DNA from 3 places in the Streptomyces sp. NPDC047982 genome. Region 3 is predicted to be linked to each of the others. Evidence: riboswitches for the same ligand, from Rfam matches in the RefSeq annotation. Region 3 holds a riboswitch; each other region holds the start of a gene.
What was found. Region 3 has a riboswitch for thiamine pyrophosphate ahead of ACGF2V_RS16015 (thiamine ABC transporter substrate binding subunit). Riboswitches for the same ligand answer to the same signal wherever they lie in the genome.
Positions count from the first base shown of each region.

Region 1: it holds a riboswitch for thiamine pyrophosphate, as region 3 does, so the genes downstream of both, thiC (phosphomethylpyrimidine synthase ThiC) here and ACGF2V_RS16015 (thiamine ABC transporter substrate binding subunit) in region 3, are expected to answer to the same signal.
Region 2: it holds a riboswitch for thiamine pyrophosphate, as region 3 does, so the genes downstream of both, thiO (glycine oxidase ThiO) here and ACGF2V_RS16015 (thiamine ABC transporter substrate binding subunit) in region 3, are expected to answer to the same signal.

Region 1 is NZ_JBIDBS010000001.1:206,255-211,431, reverse strand. Features, by position in the region: gene ACGF2V_RS00915 (SsgA family sporulation/cell division regulator) at 1-179, shown strand, start outside; gene ACGF2V_RS00910 (YibE/F family protein) at 299-1,633, opposite strand; TPP riboswitch at 1,705-1,838, shown strand; gene thiC (phosphomethylpyrimidine synthase ThiC) at 1,833-3,647, shown strand; gene ACGF2V_RS00900 (GNAT family protein) at 3,747-3,974, shown strand; gene ACGF2V_RS00895 (hypothetical protein) at 4,081-4,899, opposite strand; gene ACGF2V_RS00890 (metallophosphoesterase) at 5,094-5,177, opposite strand, start outside.
Region 2 is NZ_JBIDBS010000004.1:328,340-333,516, forward strand. Features, by position in the region: gene ACGF2V_RS06985 (FAD-dependent oxidoreductase) at 1-1,075, opposite strand, end outside; gene ACGF2V_RS06990 (hypothetical protein) at 1,185-1,529, opposite strand; TPP riboswitch at 1,638-1,750, shown strand; gene thiO (glycine oxidase ThiO) at 1,748-2,953, shown strand; gene thiS (sulfur carrier protein ThiS) at 2,950-3,210, shown strand; gene ACGF2V_RS07005 (thiazole synthase) at 3,213-4,007, shown strand; gene pknB (Stk1 family PASTA domain-containing Ser/Thr kinase) at 4,132-5,177, shown strand, end outside.
Region 3 is NZ_JBIDBS010000011.1:101,730-106,906, reverse strand. Features, by position in the region: gene frr (ribosome recycling factor) at 81-638, shown strand; gene ACGF2V_RS16025 (phosphatidate cytidylyltransferase) at 638-1,723, shown strand; gene rlmN (23S rRNA (adenine(2503)-C(2))-methyltransferase RlmN) at 1,833-2,939, shown strand; TPP riboswitch at 3,122-3,239, shown strand; gene ACGF2V_RS16015 (thiamine ABC transporter substrate binding subunit) at 3,313-4,443, shown strand; gene ACGF2V_RS16010 (iron ABC transporter permease) at 4,566-5,177, shown strand, end outside.

The DNA of each region.
Region 1 (5,177 bases), on a different contig from region 3:
GGCTCCAGGTGGGTGCTGACCGTGCTCTCTTCCGGGCTGGTTCGGCGCCGCTCGTAGCCTTTCTCGACCGGACCGACAAGCTCGTGCCGCTCGGGCAGGAGCGCACGCTGGGTGACTTCGAGGGAAATCTCGAGGAGGCCCTGGGCCGGATCCTCGCCGAGGAGCAGAACGCCGGCTGAAGAACACGGTGTCGCCGACCGGGGGCCGCCGGTCGAACATGACATCCGCCGAATGGGCGAATCGCTCTCCGTGTTCGGGACCGCTCCTCGTCAGCCGACCGATGTGCGTTCCGGGGTGCTCACGGCTTCGTCCTGCGACGGCGGCCCTTCCCGGTCCGTACGGGTGCTGGAGCTCCGGCTTCCGCGCCGAGCCCTGTGCGGTCCGCGGACACCACCAGCGCGGCGAGCACCGTCGTCACCGGCACAGAGGCGACCAGCCCGATCGAACCGACCAGCGTCCGTACGACCTCCTCCGCCACCAGCTCGCTGTTGGCCACCGTGCCCACGCTGCTCCTGGCGATCGAGAACAACAACAGCAACGGCAGCGCGGCGCCCGCGTAGGCGAGCACCAGCGTATTGACGACTGAGGCGATGTGATCGCGCCCGATCCTGATCCCTGCCCGGTAGAGCCCCCGCACGCCCATCGTCGGGTTCGCCTGGTGGAGCTCCCAGACAGCCGACGTCTGGGTGACCGTCACGTCGTCGAGCACCCCGAGCGAACCGATGATGACACCGGCCAGCAGCAGGCCGCTCATGTCGATACGCGGATACAGCCCGTGGATGAGGCCGGTGCTGTCGTCGGTGTTGCCGGTCAGGCTCGCCCAGCCGATGAAGAGCGAGCCGAGCAGCCCGATCAAGAGGAGCGAGATCAGCGTGCCCACCACCGCGACCGAGGTGCGGGCGGTGAGCCCGTGACACATGTAGAGCGCGATCAGCATGATCGCGCTGGACCCCACCACCGCGACGATCAGCGGATTCGAGCCCTGGAGGATGGCCGGGAGGATGAACAGGGTCAGTACGGCGAACGACACGGCGAGCGCGACCAGCGCCATCACCCCGCGCATTCTGCCCACCGCGACCACGACCAGGGCGAAGATCCCGGCCAGCAGTGCCATCGGGAACTTCCGGTTCACATCGGTCACCGAATACTGCAGGTCACGGGGCGCGTCAGGGGCGTACGCCACGACCACGCCCTGCCCCTCGCGCAACTGACGTGATGCGTCGGGCTGGACGACCTCCACGAACCTCCGCCCGCTGTCGTGACCGGTCGTCACCTCGACCGTGGCCTTCGCGCACAGCCCGGTGCGGCCGGTCGACGGCGGAGCGGCTTCGCCCCCGACCGGCATCTGGGAGGCGTTCACCTCCTTGCAGCCCACGGGGGCGACATCCACCACCTTGCCCTGCTGGGTCTGCCGGTCGAAGCCGACACCGGTCCGTTCGTGCGGTGGCGCACCGCCCGGCCAGAGCGCCACCAGTCCGACGAGGACCGCGGCGGCGAACGGGATCAGTACGGCCGCGATGACCTTCCGCAGATGCCTGGAGACGGGCGCGGCGGGTCCGTGGGCGTGCGCATGGCCATGTGCGTGGTCGTGCTGATGGCTCGGTGGTTCGGAAGCTCTGGGGAGGGACGTCACCGGGCGATCATCGCAAGGAGGCAAGGGACCCTCTGTTCATTCCACCGGACAGGGCGCTAGCGTGGAGGAACCTTTGCACACGCGGGAGCTCGGAGCACCGGGCTGAGAGGGCGCTGATATCCGTACGTCCGTACGGGAGGGGCTGCGCCGACCGCCGAACCTGTTACCGGGTAATGCCGGCGTAGGGAGATAGGTCTCCATGACCACATCGGACACACGCACGCCTGCCTCCAGCCAGAGCGACGAGGCCGGGAAGTCCATCGGCTGGCACAAGGGATACGTCCAGGGCTCACGCCCCGACATCCGTGTGCCCGTCCGTCAGGTGCACCTCACGAACGGCAAGGACGTGACGCTGTACGACACGTCGGGGCCGTACACCGATCCCACCGTCGAGACCGACGTCCGTCGCGGACTCGCGCCGCTGAGGGGGAATTGGATCACCGCGCGCGGCGACACCGAGGAGTACCCGGGCCGCCCCGCCCGCCCCGAGGACGACGGGCTCAAGCACACCTCGCCGCGTATGGGGTCTCCCCTGCTCGGGCGAAGCCGAGAGCTTGGAGAAGGGCTGCGCAATCTCGACGCGGTCTTCCCCGGTCGGCCCCGGCTGCCGCGCCGCAGCCGGGACGGCCGGCCCGTGACCCAGCTCGCGTATGCCAGGCGGGGCGAAATCACTCCGGAAATGGAGTACGTGGCGATCCGGGAGGGCGTCGAGCCGGAGGCGGTGCGCGAGGAGATCGCCGCAGGCCGCGCCGTGCTGCCGGCGAATGTCAACCATCCCGAGACCGAGCCGATGATCATCGGAAAGCGGTTTCTGGTGAAGGTCAATGCCAACATCGGCAACTCCGCGGTGACGTCCTCCATTGAGGAGGAGGTGGAGAAGATGACGTGGGCGACGCGCTGGGGCGCCGACACGGTCATGGACCTTTCCACCGGGCGCGACATTCACACCACCCGTGAGTGGGTTCTGCGCAACTCCCCGGTGCCGATCGGCACCGTGCCCCTCTACCAGGCCCTCGAAAAGGTCGACGGCAAGGCCGAGGAACTGACGTGGGAGATCTACAAGGACACCGTCGTCGAACAGGCCGAGCAGGGCGTCGACTACATGACGGTGCACGCCGGCGTACGCCTGCCGTACGTTCCGCTGACCGCCCGCCGCAAGACCGGCATCGTCTCGCGCGGCGGCTCGATCATGGCGGCGTGGTGCCTCGCGCACCACAAGGAGTCATTCCTCTACGAGAACTTCGAGGAACTCTGCGAACTCCTCGCCTCCTACGACGTGACGTACTCGCTCGGCGACGGGCTGCGCCCCGGCTCGATCGCGGACGCCAACGACGAGGCGCAGTTCGCCGAACTGCACACGCTCGGTGAGCTGAACACGATTGCCAAGCGGTACGGCGTCCAGACCATGATCGAGGGCCCGGGCCATGTCCCGATGCACAAGATCAAGGAGAACATCGACCTCCAGCAGGAGATCTGCGAGGAGGCGCCCTTCTACACGCTCGGCCCGCTGACCACCGATGTCGCTCCGGCGTACGACCACATCACCTCGGGCATCGGCGCGGCGATGATCGCCTGGTGGGGCACGGCGATGCTCTGTTACGTGACGCCCAAGGAGCACCTCGGGCTGCCGAACCGGGACGACGTGAAGACTGGCGTGATCACGTACAAGATCGCGGCCCACGCGGCGGACCTCGCCAAAGGGCATCCGGGGGCGCAGGACTGGGACGACGCGCTCTCCGACGCCCGGTTCGAGTTCCGGTGGGAGGATCAGTTCAACCTGGCGCTCGACCCGGTCACGGCACGGGGGTTCCACGACGAGACGCTGCCCGCGGAGCCGGCGAAGACGGCGCACTTCTGCTCGATGTGCGGCCCGAAGTTCTGTTCGATGAAGATCTCTCAGGACATCCGGCGTGAACACGGGGTGTCACAAGCGGAGATCGAGGCGGGGATGTCGGAGAAGTCGAAGGAGTTCGCGGCGGCCGGCAACCGTGTCTACCTGCCCGTCGCGGACTGAGGTGACGGCCGGCCGGGGCGACAGAGGGGGCGGACCGCCGGGTTCCGCACCCTCGTCCCTCGTTGCTCGCTCGCTCCCGGGCCCACGGACGCCCTGGACGTGCTGACGGACCTGGCGTTCGGGGAGCTTCCCCTGTATCGCCTCCGGGCCATCAGCCACGCGGACAACGCGGCTGCGCTCGCCGTCCTCGACAAGTCGGGGTTCACCCGGGAGGGAGTGAGCCGGTCGGCGTGCCTGCACCGGGGGCGGCGGTACGACATCGTGGTGTTCTCGCTCCTCCGTCCCGAGTGGGAGGGGCTGGCGCGTCCGAGGTCCTGGGACCTGTGATCGGGTGCGTCTCGCCCGCGTTCTTCGTCGGCCGGGTCCGAGCGGGGGAGGGGCGCGCGGGGCCTGCGTGACGGGGGACGGGGAAGGGGCGTGTGCGGCGGCTCGGTCATTCCACTTCGTGCTCGGAGCTGCCGAAGTCGGGGCTGGTGAAGTCCGGACTGGTGAAGGTCGGGCGGGGACCTGCGGCAGGTCCCTCGTCCGGGCCGGAGAAGTCGGGTCTGCTGTAGCCGACTTTCGGGATGCGGTTCGGTGAGCGCTGCGGTGTGCGTGCGGCGGAGGCGGCCTCGGGGTCGTCGAGGGCGTCGCGCAGGAACGGCAGGATGCCGCGTTCCAGCAGTGCGTGGCGCCAGGCTTCCCGGGCACGTGCCACGTCCTCCGGCAGCTCGATCTCGTCGCGGACGGCGTTCTCCGACGCGGAGCCGTTGCGCAGCGCGGTGATCAGCAGCCCGACGGCGGCGACCAGGATGGCGGCGGCCATGACCACGGCGAAGAACCAGCCCGCGGTGACCATGGTGGAGGCGAAGGCGGGCGGCGGACTGAGCAGCTTCAGCAGATAGCCGACCAGCAGGAATATGAACGCGGCGGTGCCGGCGAGCACGGGCGCGAGGACCGTGACGACCGCTCCCGCTCCGGCGCTCGACCGGCTCGGAAGGTCCGTGCCGGATCCGGGGCTCGGGTCCTCCCCGTCGGCCGTGCCGCGCAGTTCCTCACGGGCCCTTACGTAGTGGTCGTACTCGGTGGCGGCCGTCGCCGTGATCATCTCCGTGGCGGCCAGCGCCATGGTGCGCAGCTGTACGGCGTTGAGCCGTTCGCCGACCGCGGCCAGATCCGGCCGTCGATGGGCGTGGCGCAGTGCGTCGTCGAGGATCCGCTCGTACTCGGGGCGGTCCTCGGTGAGCAGGTGCGGCGCGCTTCTCATGTGCATCCCCCGATGCTCCGTCGGGCCCGATCGCCCGTTCGTGCCGGGCATTCGGGCGGAAACGGAGGAGAGCCTGCTACGGATACGCCGATGGTAGAGCGCCCACGGCACGGGGTGACAGGGGGTTTCCGGAAATAGGCCCAGTGCGCGGCCCGGTGCTCGGCGTGGTCAGGTCGTGGATGCGTTTCCCCGTAAAACCGTCAGTCATGCAGGGGGAGTTGGACGACCAGCAGCTTTCCGGCCATGGTCACTCCGCCGTCCATGGCGATGGCGAGCCCGTCGGC
Region 2 (5,177 bases), on a different contig from region 3:
GGCCCACGGCGAGGACCGCGACCAGGACCCCGTCGCGCAACCAGCACACCGACCAGGCGGAGTCGGCGGCGTCGCCGCGCCACAGCAGGGTGTCGGCGCCCGCGTGGTGGCCCGCGTACTGCACGAACCGGTCGAACTGCTCGGACCAGAAGTACGGCACGGGGTCGTAGGCGGGCGGCGCCGGGTGCTCCCCGCCCGCCGCCGCGACGATGTCGGCGGCGACGGTCCGGGGGCCCTGGAGCGCGTTGTCCCAGTGATGGACGAGCAGGCGTTCGCCGTAGCGGGCGGACGGGAACGAGGCACAGTCGCCGACGGCGTACACATCGGGCAGCGAGGTGCGCAGCGCCGCGTCGGCGGTCACCGACCCGTCGGGGCCGAGTTCGACGCCCGAGCCTGCCAGCCAGCCGGTGGCGGGGCGGGCACCGATGCCGACGACGACCGCCCCGGCCGGGATCCCGCGGCCGCCGGCGAGGACCACCCGGCCCGGTTCGACATGGTCGACCCGGGTGCCGGTGAGGAGTTCGGCCCCGCTCTCGGCGTACCAGGCGGCCATCGGGGCGGCGACCTCGGCGGGCAGCGTGCCGGCGAGCGGCCGGCCGGCGGCCTCCAGGACGGTGACCGCGCAGCCGGCGGCGCGGGCCGCGGTGGCGAACTCGGCGCCGATCCAGCCCGCGCCCACGACCACCACGTCGTGCCGCTCGTCGAGGACGGGCCGCAACCGCGCCGCGTCGTCGAGCGTGCGCAGCAGGTGGACGCCGGGGACGCCCTCGGTGCCGGGCAGGGCCACCGGTTCCGCACCGGTCGCGATGACCAGCACGTCGTAGGGGACGGGGCCGGACCGGGTGTCCAGTTCGTGCGCCGCGGCCCGCAGGCCGGTGACGTCGAGGCCCAGTCTCAGCTCGATGTCCAGTGCCTCGAAGTCGATGTCGAAGGCGGAGTCCTCGGCCGTGCCGAGCAACACCGCCTTCGACAGCGGGGGCCGGTCGTAGGGCTGGTGGGTTTCGGCGCCGATCACCGTGACGGGGCCGGTGAAGCCCTGCTCCCGCAGGGCCACGGCCGTCTGCACACCGGCCATCCCCGCGCCGACGACGACGACGCGGCGCTCCGTGCCCGGGTTCGGGCGCTCCGACTGCTGCGACTGCTGCTGATCGCTCACCTGTCCACCATAAGCACCTGACTGACCGTCACGGCAGGGGGAGTTCCTCCACGGTGCTGGTGCCGCTGCCCTCCTGGGACTCCCATTCCCACCGCTCCTCCAGCCGGACCCGGCCGTCCGGGAGATCGACGACGGTGGAGACGCAGTGGCCGCAGGACGTCGTTCCGTCCTGCTTGAGCTGCACGTACCGGAAGTCGAGGACGTCGCCGGCGCGGGTGCCGACGAGTCGGCCGCGGACCACGTCGCCGCCCGCGTACTCGGCCCAGATCCGGCCGTCCTCCTCGTGGTACGTGAAGCGGGTGCGGGTACCGACCTGACCGGGTGCCTGATCGGCGACCGGCGAGAGGACGAGTCCGTCGAGCGAACGGGCCATGGCGCTGCTCCCTTGCCTGGGTCCGGCGGTCCCTCACCGGGCCCGGTGGACGGGGTTTACGGCCTCATCCACGCTTGGCAGCGGGTGAGGCCGTTAGGGTGGCCACGGTAAGACACTCGCGGGAGCCCGGACGCAGGGGCTGAGAGGGAGGCTGGAGCGGCCTTCGACCGTACGAACCTGATCCGGGTCATGCCGGCGAAGGGAGGGGCTGGACGCCCATGCGTTCTTCTCACCACGAAGGCCGGTCCGCCGGGGACGGGGGGCCTTACGACGTCCTCGTCGTCGGGGGCGGGATCATCGGCCTGGTGACCGCCTGGCGCAGCGCGCAGCGCGGACTGCGCACCGGGGTCGTCGATCCCGATCCGGGTGGCGGGGCCGCCCGCGTGGCAGCCGGGATGCTGGCCGCCGTCACCGAGCTCCACTACGGCGAGGAGCTGCTGCTGGGCCTCAATCTCGCCTCTGCCGCCCGCTATCCGGCCTTCGTGGCGGAGCTGGAGGAGGCGAGCGGCCGGGACACGGGTTTTCGCACCTGCGGCACGCTCGCCGTCGCGTTGGACGCCGACGACCGGGCCCATCTGCGGGAACTGCACGCCCTGCAACGGCGTTCGGGCCTGGAATCGCAGTGGCTGACGGGCCGCGAGTGCCGCCGTCTGGAGCCGATGCTCGCGCCGGGCGTGCGCGGCGGGCTGCGGGTCGACGGCGATCACCAGATCGATCCGCGCCGGCTGGCCGCCGCGCTGCTGACCGCGTGCGAGCGGGCCGGGGTGGTCTTCCACCGGGCCCGCGCGGAGCGCCTGACGGTGGTGCGCGACCGCGCCGCCGGAATCGTGCTCGCCCGGGGCGCGGAGCTCGCCGCCGGCCAGACCGTGCTCGCCGCGGGGAGTCTCAGCGGCCGGCTGCCGGGCCTGCCGGACGGGGTCGCGCCACCGGTCCGGCCGGTGAAGGGGCAGGTGCTGCGACTGACCGTGCCCGCCCGGTACGCGCCCTTCCTCTCCCGGACGGTCCGGGCCCTGGTCCGGGGCGGCCACCTCTATCTCGTACCGCGCGAGAACGGCGAACTGGTCGTCGGCGCCACCAGCGAGGAAATGGGCTGGGACACCACCGTCACCGCGGGCGGCGTCTACGAGCTGCTGCGCGACGCCCACGAGCTGGTGCCCGGCATCACGGAGCTGCCGCTCGTCGAGACCCGGGCCGGCCTGCGCCCCGGCTCCCCCGACAACGCCCCGCTGCTGGGCCCCACCGCGCTGCCCGGCCTCCATCTCGCGACCGGCCACCATCGCAACGGGGTGCTGCTCACGCCCGTCACCGGCGACGTCATGGCGGCGGCGCTGGCCGACGGTGAGCTGCCCGAGGTGGCCCGCCCCTTCACCCCGTACCGCTTCTCGCCCGCCGCCGACTCCGTACGTCAGGAGCAGCCCGCATGACCGAGCCCGCGCCCTCCCCCGCTTCCGATTCCGTGTCCGTCCCCTCCGCCGCTTCGATGTCCGTGTCCGTGAACGGGGAGGTCCGGCTCCTCGCCGCGGGCACCGCCCTGGACGCGCTGGTCGCCGGGCTGACCTCCGCCCGCTCCGGTGTCGCGGCGGCCGTCAACGAGAGCGTCGTGCCGCGCGGGCAGTGGTCCGCCACGCCGTTGCTCGACGGGGACCGCGTCGAGATCCTGACCGCGGTCCAGGGAGGCTGACCGTGTCCGACGACCTCTTCTCGCTCGGCGACACCACGTTCGGCTCCCGGCTGATCCTGGGCACGGGCGGGGCGCCCAGCCTCGATGTGCTGGAACGCTCCCTCGTCGCCTCCGGCACCGAGCTGACCACCGTCGCGATGCGCCGTCTCGACCCGACCGTGCGGGGATCGGTGCTGTCCGTCCTGCGGCGGCTCTCCATCCGCGTCCTGCCGAACACGGCGGGCTGCTTCACCGCGGGCGAGGCCGTCCTGACCGCCCGGCTGGCCCGCGAGGCCCTCGGCACCGACTGGGTCAAGCTGGAGGTGGTGGCCGACGAGCGGACCCTGCTGCCCGACCCGGTCGAGCTGCTGGACGCCGCGGAGACCCTGGTGGACGACGGTTTCACCGTGCTGCCGTACACCAACGACGACCCGGTGCTGGCCCGTCGGCTCCAGGACGTGGGCTGCGCGGCGGTGATGCCGCTCGGTTCCCCCATCGGCTCCGGTCTGGGCATCCGCAATCCGCACAACTTCCGGCTGATCGTCGAGCAGGCGCGGGTGCCGGTGATCCTCGACGCGGGCGCCGGGACGGCCTCGGACGCCGCACTGGCGATGGAGCTGGGGTGCGCGGCGGTGATGCTGGCGTCCGCCGTGACCCGGGCCCAGGAGCCCGAGCTGATGGCCGCCGCGATGCGGCATGCGGTTGCGGGCGGGCGGCTGGCGTACCGGGCGGGCCGGATCCCGCGCCGGCACTTCGCCGAGGCGTCGTCTCCGGTGGCGGGGCGTGCGGTGCTGGACCCGGAGCGCCCGGCCTTCTGACCGGGGTGCCCGGGCACCGGCGGGCCGCGGAGGCGGCGTGTCCCTGTCACGGCTCGGCTGCGGTTCGACCCCGGGACCGTGCGGGCCGTCGGACGCGTCCGCGGCGGCTCGTAGACTCACTTGCGTGGATACGACCCTCCAGGACCCTCTCGTCGGGCAGCTGCTCGACGGCCGCTACCGCGTCGATGCCCGCATCGCCGTGGGCGGCATGGCCACGGTCTACCGGGCCGTGGACACCCGGCTCGACCGGGTGCTCGCCCTCAAGGTGATGCATCCGGCACTCGCCACCGACGCGTCCTTCGTGGAGCGGTTCATACGCGAGGCCAAGTCCGTGGCCCGGCTGGCGCACCCCAACGTGGTCGCGGTCTTCGACCAGGGCGCCCAGGGGCAGTACGTCTACCTCGCCATGGAGTACGTCGCGGGCTGCACCCTGCGCGATGTGCTGCGCGACCGCGGCGCTCTGCAACCGCGGGCCGCTCTGGACATCCTGGAACCGGTCCTCGCCGCGCTCGGCGCCGCGCACCGGGCGGGCTTCGTGCACCGCGACATGAAGCCGGAGAACGTCCTCATAGGCGACGACGGCCGGGTCAAGGTCGCCGACTTCGGTCTCGTACGGGCGGTGGGCGCCGTCACCCACACCATCGGATCAGTCCTGGGCACCGTCTCCTACCTCGCCCCCGAGCAGATAGAGCACGGCACGGCGGACACCCGCACCGACGTGTACGCCTGCGGTGTCGTCCTGTACGAAATGCTGACCGGGTCCAAGCCGCACGCCGGCGACACCCCCGCCCAGGTCATCTATCAGCACCTCAACGAGGACGTCCCGGCCCCGTCGGCCGCCGTCCCGGAACTCCCGGTCGAGCTCGACGACCTGGTGGCGAGCGCCACCGCCCGTAATCCCGAGGTCCGCCCGTTCGACGCGGTGGCGCTGCTCGCCGAGACCCGTGAGGCCCGCTCCGGCCTCACCGACGCCCAGTTGGACGCCGTACCGCCGCAGGCCCTCGCCGATGCGCACGACCCCGCCGAGGACCGCACGAGCGTGATCCCGCGGCTGCTCCCGGCCGGCCAGGGCGTCGCCCATCACACCAGCCGACTGGAAATGCCCCTGCCGGCCCCGCCGCGGCCCGCACCGCGCGCCCCGTGGCGCCGCGGCCCCCGGCGCTCCGTCGT
Region 3 (5,177 bases):
GACACCGTGCAGGTGAGGACGCGACGCAGATCCGCGGGCCCGAGCACGCCGGGCCCACTCAAGACACGCAGGAGCACGTGGTGATCGAAGAAACCCTCCTCGAGGCCGAGGAGAAGATGGAGAAGGCCGTCGTCGTCGCGAAAGAGGACTTCGCCGCGATCCGGACCGGCCGCGCCCACCCGGCGATGTTCAACAAGATCGTCGCCGACTACTACGGTGCGCTGACCCCGATCAACCAGCTCGCCTCGTTCTCGGTGCCCGAGCCCCGCATGGCCGTCGTGACGCCGTTCGACAAGAGCGCGCTGCGCAACATCGAGCAGGCCATCCGGGACTCGGACCTCGGCGTCAACCCGAGCAACGACGGCAACATCATCCGGGTGACCTTCCCGGAGCTCACCGAGGAGCGCCGCCGCGACTACATCAAGGTCGCGAGGACCAAGGCCGAGGACTCCCGCATCTCCATCCGGGCCGTGCGCCGCAAGGCCAAGGAAGCGCTCGACAAGCTGGTCAAGGACAAGGAGACCGGCGAGGACGAGGTGCGTCGCGCCGAGAAGGAGCTCGACGACACCACCGCGAAGTACGTCGCACAGGTCGACGAGCTGCTCAAGCACAAGGAAGCCGAGCTGCTCGAAGTCTGATGAACGACTCTTCCTGGGGCGCCACGCCGGGAGCCGGTCCGTGGGCTGCGCCCGAGATGCCTGCTGCCCCGGCGGGTCCCGCGCACGATGTGCATGACGCCCAGCAGACTCGGCCCATGCCCATCGTGCCGGACGCTCCTGACGCAGGTGGAGACGCTGACGACCGTGACGACCGGGAGCGGGGGGGCGCACGCCCGAACGGCGGCCCCCTGCTCCGCGACCAGAAGCCGCAGGAGCCCATGCCCACCGCGCCACCGCCCCCGCAGAAGAAACGTGCGGGCCGCGATCTGCGAGCCGCCATAGGGGTCGGGGTGGGGCTCGGCGCCGTCATCGTCGCCTCGCTGTTCATCGTGAAGGCCGTCTTCGTCGGAGTGGTCGTCGTCGCCGTCGTCGTGGGCCTGTGGGAGCTCACCTCGCGGCTGTCCGAGCGCAAGGGCATCAACGCGCCGCTCGTGCCGCTGGCGGTCGGCGGCGCGGCGATGGTGGTGGCCGGGTACGTGAAGGGCGCCGAGGGCGCCTGGGTTGCCGTGGCGCTGACCGCGCTCGCGGTGCTCGTCTGGCGGATGGCCCAGCCTCCGGAGGGCTACCTCAAGGACGTCACGGCCGGTGTGTTCGCCGCGTTCTACGTCCCGTTCCTCGCCACCTTCGTCGCCATGCTCCTGACCGCGGACGACGGGCCGCAGCGGGTGCTCACCTTCCTGCTGCTGACCGTGGTCAGCGACACAGGGGCGTACGCCGTCGGCTGGCGCTTCGGCAAGCACAAGCTCGCGCCGCGCATCAGCCCCGGAAAGACCCGCGAGGGCCTCTTCGGGGCCGTCGCCTTCGCGATGGTCGCGGGCGCCCTGTGCATGCAGTTCCTGATCGACGGCGGTGTCTGGTGGCAGGGCCTGCTGCTGGGGCTCGCGGTCGCGGTCAGCGCCACCCTCGGCGACCTCGGCGAATCGATGATCAAGCGGGACCTCGGCATCAAGGACATGGGCACCCTGCTGCCGGGCCACGGCGGGATCATGGACCGGCTGGACTCGCTGCTGCCGACCGCTCCGGTGGTCTGGCTGCTGCTGGTGCTGTTCGTCGGCTCCGGCTGAGCCGAGGGGCGGCTCGCCCGTCCCCCCCACCTGGGCGTTCTCCCGATGAGGGCCCGCTGTCCACAGGGCGGCGGGCCCTCGTCGTCGCGTCTGCGACACTGGATGAACCATGCCTAAGCCCGGAGAACTCACTTTCGTCGCACCCCGCGGAGCCAAGAAGCCGCCGCGGCACCTCGCCGACCTCACGCCCGCCGAGCGCAAGGAGGCCGTCGCCGCGATCGGCGAGAAGCCGTTCCGCGCCCAGCAGCTCTCGCAGCACTACTTCGCGCGGTACGCGCACGACCCGGCCGAGTGGACCAACATCCCGGCCGCCTCGCGGGAGAAGCTCGCCGAGGCGATGTTCCCCGAGCTGATGTCCGTGGTCCGTCACATCAGCTGCGACGACGACACCACCCGCAAGACGCTGTGGAAGCTGCACGACGGGACGCTCGTCGAATCCGTCCTGATGCGTTACCCGGAGCGGGTGACGATGTGCATCTCGTCGCAGGCGGGCTGCGGGATGAACTGCCCGTTCTGCGCCACCGGGCAGGCCGGTCTGGACCGCAATCTGTCGACCGCGGAGATCGTCCACCAGATCGTGGACGGCATGCGGGCGCTGCGCGACGGGGAGGTGCCCGGAGGACCGGCGCGGCTCTCCAACATCGTCTTCATGGGCATGGGCGAGCCGCTGGCCAACTACAACCGCGTCGTCGGCGCGATCCGTCGGCTGACCGATCCGGAGCCGGACGGGCTGGGGCTGTCGCAGCGGGGGATCACCGTGTCCACCGTGGGGCTGGTGCCCGCGATGCGGCGCTTCGCCGACGAGGGCTTCAAGTGCCGGCTGGCCGTCTCGCTGCACGCGCCGGACGACGAGCTGCGCGACACCCTCGTCCCGGTGAACACCCGGTGGAAGGTGCGCGAGGTGCTGGACGCCGGGTGGGAGTACGCGGAGAAGTCCGGCCGCCGTGTCTCCATCGAGTACGCGCTGATCCGGGACATCAACGACCAGGCGTGGCGCGGTGATCTGCTCGGCCGGCTGCTCAAGGGCAAGCGGGTGCACGTCAACCTGATCCCGCTGAACCCGACGCCCGGCTCCAAGTGGACCGCCTCCCGGCCCGAGGACGAGAAGGCGTTCGTGGAGGCCATCGCGACGCACGGGGTACCGGTGACCGTACGGGACACCCGGGGCCAGGAGATCGACGGGGCCTGCGGGCAGCTGGCGGCGGCCGAGCGCTGAGACCGAAGCCGACCGGATCGCGGGAGCACTGAGTCCGGCGTTCTGCGGGTCCGCAGTGGTCCGGCCGGACCGCGCGGCGCACGGGCGCCGGGGGCCGGGGGCCTGGGGCCTTCGGCGCCGGTCGGCCGAGGCCCCGGCGGGCCGGTCGGCCGGCCCGTGTAACCTGGCCCGGAATCAACTTCATATTCCGACAGGGGAGCGCCACAGCGCTGAGAGTGCGGCACCGGGGGACCGGTCGTCCGCAGACCCTCTGAACCTCGCCCGGGTCATTCCGGGTAGGAAGTTCGGTCATCAACTCATGCTGTTGCGCCCTGCCCGCTTTCCGCGGGCGGGGCCGCGTCTCTTCCTGGCCAAAACCCAGGAGGAATCCACCATGACCACCACGCGCAGGACCATGGGCGCCACGCGCGGGTCCGTGCGGCTCGCGGCCACGGCCGTCGTCACCGCACTCGGCATCACGTCACTGGCCGGATGCGGGAGTTCCGGCACCTCGTCCTCCGGCTCGGGCGGCACGAAGGGCACGGGCCCGAAATCCGTGACGCTCGTCAGCCACGACTCCTTCAACGCCTCCGACGCAGTGCTGAAGGAGTTCACCGAGGAGACCGGCTACACCGTCAAGGTCCTGAAGAGCGGCGACGCGGGCGTGGCCCTCAACCAGGAGATCCTGACCAAGGGATCGCCGCGCGGAGACGTGTTCTTCGGCGTCGACAACACCCTCCTCTCCCGCGCCCTCGACAGCGGCATCTTCACGCCGTACGAGGCGAAGGGCATCGACCGGGTCGCGGCCGGTACCCGGCTGGACGCCGAGCACCGGGTCACGCCGGTCGACACCGGCGACGTCTGCGTCAACTACGACAAGAAGTACTTCGCCGACAAGAAGCTCGCCCCGCCGCGGACCTTCGACGACCTGGCGAAGCCCGCGTACAAGAACCTCCTGGTCACCGAGAACGCGGCGACCTCCTCGCCCGGTCTCGGCTTCCTCCTCGGCACCGTCGCCGCCTACGGCGAGCAGGGCTACCAGGACTACTGGAAGAAGCTGAAGGACAACGGCGTCAAGGTCGTCGACGGCTGGGAGCAGGCGTACAACGAGGAGTTCTCCGGCTCCGCGGGCGGCAGGAAGGCCGAGGCCGACCGTCCGCTCGTCGTCTCGTACGCGTCCAGCCCGCCCGTCGAGGTGCTGTACGCGAAGCCGCAGCCGTCCGAGGCCCCGACAGGGGTCGCCACCGGGACCTGCTTCCGGCAGATCGAGTTCGCGGGCCTGCTGAACGGCGCGAAGAACGAAGCGGGCGGCAAGGCGCTGCTGGACTTCCTGATCAGCAAGCGTTTCCAGGAGGACATGCCGCTCAACATGTTCGTGAACCCGGTCGTCCCGGACGCGAAGCTGCCGGACCTGTTCACGAAGTTCGGCGCGACCGTCGAGAAGCCGACGACCGTCGCTCCCGACCTGATCGCCGAGAACCGTGAGCAGTGGGTCCAGTCGTGGTCCTCGCTCGTCGTGAAGTAGCCGGGCCCGCCGCTCTCGCGGAGGTGAAGGGCGCGGACGGCACGGGTCCGCGCCCGTGCGCCGACCGCACGGGCGCGGCGCGCGCCGCGTCCCGGCGCGCGGGCGCGGTGCGGACGGCCCTGATGGCCGTGCCCGTCGCGTTCTTCGCGGTGTTCTTCGCCTACCCCGTCGTCGCGATCGTCGGCCGGGGGCTGAAGGCGGACGGCGTGTGGCAGTTCGGCCGGATCGGCGAGGTGCTGGCCCGGCCGGAGATCCGCGACGTCCTCTGGTTCACCACCTGGCAGGCGCTCGCCTCGACCGCGCTGACGCTGCTCGTCGCACTGCCCGGCGCTTACGTCTTCGCCCGCCTCGACTTTCCCGGGAAGCAATTGCTGCGGGCGGTGGTCACCGTGCCGTTCGTCCTGCCGACCGTCGTCGTCGGGACGGCGTTCCTGGCGGTGCTGGGGCGCGGCGGACTCCTCGACGAACTCTGGGGCGTGCGCCTCGACACCACCGTGTGGGCGATTCTCCTCGCCCATGTCTTCTTCAACTACGCGGTGGTCGTACGGACCGTCGGCGGCCTGTGGGCGCAGCTCGATCCGCGGCAGGAGGAGGCCGCCCGGGTGCTGGGCGCCGGACGGTTCGCGGCCTGGCGGCGGGTGACGCTGCCGGCCCTCGCGCCCGCCGTGGCCGCCGCCGCGCTGATGGTATTCCTTTTCACCTTCACCTCGTTCGGCGTCGTGCAGATCCTCGGC